2 regions of the Acidovorax sp. GW821-FHT09B03 genome follow, and region 2 is predicted to be linked to the other one. Evidence: predicted binding sites of a transcription regulator. Region 2 holds the regulator's gene; the other holds the start of a gene.
What was found. The regulator sigma-54, encoded in region 2, starts transcription at its own class of promoters, with help from an activator protein. The targets are predictions, from matches to a motif close to TGGCANGNAANCTGCTTT.

Region 1 (2,198 bases), on a different contig from region 2:
AATTTTGTGGATTTGCTCTTGGTGTAGAGCAACAATGTCAACACAGGCCCGCACACCAGATCGACCCCGATGAGCAGCAAGAACAGATTGCGGCCACCGGAAAATTCGTCGTAGGGATAGGGGTACCAAATCCAGAAAATAACGAACGCAATCATGCACGCGATCAGCGCGCCCAGGGCCAGATGAACGGCCGCTACGGGAAAACTCTGGCGTAAACGGACAGGTATTTGCATGTTCCAACACAGAAAAAAAAAGAGCACCGAAGCGCTCTTTTTTGAGAACCCGTTAGATCAACGGCATTCGGACGGAGCGTACTTGGCAGGCAGCGTACCCACGCCGCGATTAGCCAGTGCACGCGAAGATGCCGTGGAATTGGTCAAGCTTGCGCATGCCCAGTCGATCGCACCTTGCACGGAATCGGTAGGCACCGCGCCTTGAACGTTGGGGCTGAACACGAGGGTGTTGCCGTTCAGGGAAGTGGGGATACCGTTGCCGGACGTGGCAGCGATGGTCACCGTGATGGGCCATGGGGTAGCAGTGCTCATGGTAACGTCCGACACGAACTTAGAACTTTTGGTCGACACCGTGGCCGCATTGAAAGCCGTAGCGAATGCTGTCAGACCAGCAACGCTGTCCGTCTGGAAGGCTTCGCTTGCGCCGCCCTTGACGGAAGAACCGGCGATCACGGCTTCAGACACTTTGGCACGCACGGTGTAGTCCTGATACGCGGGCAGTGCCACGGCAGCCAGGATACCGATGATCGCCACAACGATCATCAATTCGATCAGAGTAAAACCCTTTTGTGCAAAACGCTTCATATATCACCCCTCAGAGATTAGTTGTAATTACAAACTGCAGGAAATTCTTTGGCTGCATTGAAAAGAGCACCGAAGTGCCCTTTTCAGAGCCCGTCAGATTAACGGCATTCGGACGGAGCGTACTTGGCAGGCAGCGTACCCACGCCGCGATTAGCCAGTGCACGCGAAGATGCCGTGGAATTGGTCAAGCTTGCGCATGCCCAGTCGATCGCACCTTGCACGGAATCGGTAGGCACCGCGCCTTGAACGTTGGGGCTGAACACGAGGGTGTTGCCGTTCAGGGAAGTGGGGATACCGTTGCCGGACGTGGCAGCGATGGTCACCGTGATGGGCCATGGGGTAGCAGCGCTCATGGCAACGTTCGACACGAACTTGGAAGTCTTGGTCGAGATCGCGGCTGCATTGAACGCCGTCGCGAATGCTGTCAGACCAGCAACACTGTCCGTCTGGAAGGCTTCGCTGGCGCCGCCCTTGACGGAGGAACCGGCGATCACGGCTTCAGACACCTTGGCACGCACGGTGTAGTCCTGGTATGCGGGCAGTGCCACGGCAGCCAGGATACCGATGATCGCCACAACGATCATCAATTCGATCAGGGTGAAACCCTTTTGTGCAAAACGCTTCATAAGTCACTCCTCGGAGGTCAATTGCAATTGGTACCTGCAGAAAATTCTCCAGGCTGGCTCAACATCAGCAGGTTCCGTGCCACCCTGCCAACCCTGTGGCATCGTCCCTGAACCCCTCCCCCAAATGGGTCAATTGTCCTTGAAGTGTTTCCCGGTGCTCCTCAGGAGGCCCGCCGCGACATTTTTGTCGTGCCACGAACGTCACCAACTGCAACACAGTGGTCAGAACACGAACTCGTCCCCGGCCTTGAGCCAATAAATGTCATGCGGAGCGGCGCCCAGCGGCCCTGCGCTTTGGTCGAAGCGGCGGATCTCCTCCATGATGAGTTCGGTCTCTGAGGGCTTGGTGTGGGTGATGTAGATGGGGCAGCGCTTGCCAGGGGTCAGTTGCGCCAGTTCCTGGGCCAGGGTGTGGGGTGACAGGTGCAGGCTGCGCTGGGCCAGGGAGGTTTCGCGGTTGCTGAAGGCCGTCTCGATGACGAGCATGGCGACGGGCAGGGAGTTGACGCGCGTCCAGAAATCCGGGTTGCGGCCAGTGTCACCGCTGAACACCCACCATCCCGTGCTGCCGGCCACTGCGTAGCCCACGGCTGGCACCGTGTGCACGGCGGGCAGGACCTCCAGGTGCATGCCTTCGACCTGTAGACGTTCGCCCACCGCGATGGTCTGGTACTGCAGGAAGGGCTGGTCAGACGTGGGGATGCTGCTGAAATCCGGCCAGATGACGTTGTTGAACACATGCGCCTGCAGGGCG
Region 2 (2,198 bases):
CAAGCTCACGGTCGAAGAAAACGTGCGTGCCGTGCTCGAACTGCAGCGTGGCGAGGATGGCCAGCCGCTGCCGCGCGCGGCCATCGAGGAGCGCCTCACGGCCCTGCTCACGGAGTTGCGCGTGGAGCATCTGCGCGCCTCGCCTGCGTTGGCCCTGTCCGGCGGTGAGCGCCGCCGCGTGGAGATCGCCCGCGCGCTGGCCACGCAACCACGCTTCATCCTGCTGGACGAGCCGTTTGCCGGCATCGACCCCATTGCGGTGATCGAGATCCAGCGCATCATCGGCTTTCTCAAGGCGCGCGGTATCGGCGTGCTCATCACCGACCACAACGTGCGCGAGACGCTGGGCATCTGCGACCACGCCTTCATCATCAGCGACGGCCACGTGCTGGCCCAGGGAACCCCGTCCGAAATCGTCGACAACGCCGAAGTGCGCCGGGTGTACCTGGGTGAACACTTCCGCATGTAGCAGACCGATGGACCGCACGTTCGCCATGCACCTGCCTTCGCGGCAGCCCACCGGGGCTGTGCGATGAAGCCCGGCCTGTCACTGCGCGTATCGCAGCACCTGGCGCTCACGCCCCAGCTGCAGCAGTCCATCCGCTTGCTGCAGCTGTCCACGCTGGAGCTGGGCCAGGAGGTCGAGCAGATGCTCGACGAAAACCCCTTTCTCGAGCGCAATGCCGACGAGGCGCCGCGCGAAGAATTCGGCGTGGACACGGCCGATGCGCCCGTGCAGCCGGACGACTACAGCGCTGACGACGCGGTCTATTCCAACGCACCGGGTTCCAGCACGCCGAGCGAGTCGGTTCCCGATGCACCCCAGAGTGACGCGGAACTGGGCAGCAGCGCCAGCGACGAGCCTGACTGGAGCGGCGATGGCACCGTGGACGTGTCCCCCAACGATGCCGAGTGGGGTGGCGATGCGCCGGCCCGCAACCGCAACGATGCCGAGGGCGACGAGGCCGACGCCACCGAGCTGGCCCGCACCCATGAATCGCTGACCGCCTTCCTGCACCGCCAGGCGCTGTCGCTGCGCCTGTCCGAGGTGGACCGCGCGGCGCTGCGCTTCCTGATCGAATCGCTCAACGACGATGGCTACCTCGAGGAGCCGCTGGAAGAGCTGGCCATCGCCCTGGCCGGCCCGGACGACCTGGAGCAGATCGAGGAGCTGGTGCACCGCTTCACCGTGGCGCTGCGCCTGCTGCAGAGCCTGGAGCCCGTGGGCGTGGGTGCACGTGGCCTTGGTGAATGCCTCACGCTGCAGCTCACGGCCCTGGCGGCCGACGAAGACAGCGATGCCGACCCCGACACCGTGCAGACCGCGCTGCGCGTGTGCCAGCAGCCGCTGGAGATGCTGGCACGCCGCGACATCCGCCGCCTCACGCAGCTGTGCGGCGACGGCGAGGAGCGCACGCGCGCCGCCATGGCCCTGATCGCGCGGCTGGAGCCGCGTCCGGGGCGCAAGTTCGTCGATGTGGAGCGCAACATCATCGTGCCCGACGTCATCGTGCGCAAGGCCGGGCGCGCCAATGGCCGCGACGGGCAGCACAACTTCATCGTGGCCCTGAACCCCGACGTGATGCCGCGCTTGCGCGTGCACGACATCTATGCCGGCGCCCTGCGTGGCCACAAGGGCGGCGAGGGCCACCAGGCCATGCAGCAGCGGCTGCAGGAGGCGCGCTGGTTCATCAAGAACATCCAGCAGCGCTTCGACACCATCCTGCGCGTCTCGCGCGCCATCGTCGAGCGGCAAAAGAGCTTCTTCACCCATGGCGAGCTGGCCATGCGCCCGCTGGTGCTGCGCGACATCGCCGACGAGCTGGGCCTGCACGAGTCCACCATCAGCCGCGTGACCACGGCCAAGTACATGGCCACGCCCATCGGCACCTACGAGCTCAAGTATTTCTTCGGTTCGGGCCTGGGCACCGAGACCGGCGGCAATGCATCGAGCACGGCCGTGCGTGCCCTCATCAAGCAGTTCGTCGCGGCCGAAAGCCCGGCCAAGCCGCTGTCGGACAGCCAGATCGCCGAGATGCTCAAGGAGCAGGGCATCGAGTGCGCGCGCCGCACCGTGGCCAAGTACCGCGAGGCGCTCAAGATCGCGCCGGCCAACCTGCGCAAGGCGCTCTGATCAGGGCAGGCTGCGGAAGGCCCGGCTGGAGATGCTGACGGCATTGCCGTCCGGGTCCTTGGCG

Region 1: AC07PA_RS01050 (pilin) is a predicted target of sigma-54. The motif match lies at 1,509-1,526, and genes of this name have one in related genera.

What each region holds. Positions count from the first base shown of each region.
Region 1 covers NZ_JBWKPP010000001.1:222,744-224,941, forward strand. Annotated here, with positions in the region: gene AC07PA_RS01040 (pilus assembly protein) at 1-233, opposite strand, end outside; gene AC07PA_RS01045 (pilin) at 291-818, opposite strand; gene AC07PA_RS01050 (pilin) at 917-1,444, opposite strand; gene AC07PA_RS01055 (MBL fold metallo-hydrolase) at 1,667-2,198, opposite strand, start outside.
Region 2 covers NZ_JBWKPP010000008.1:243,977-246,174, reverse strand. Annotated here, with positions in the region: gene lptB (LPS export ABC transporter ATP-binding protein) at 1-469, shown strand, start outside; gene AC07PA_RS16975 (RNA polymerase factor sigma-54) at 533-2,134, shown strand; gene AC07PA_RS16970 (VOC family protein) at 2,135-2,198, opposite strand, start outside.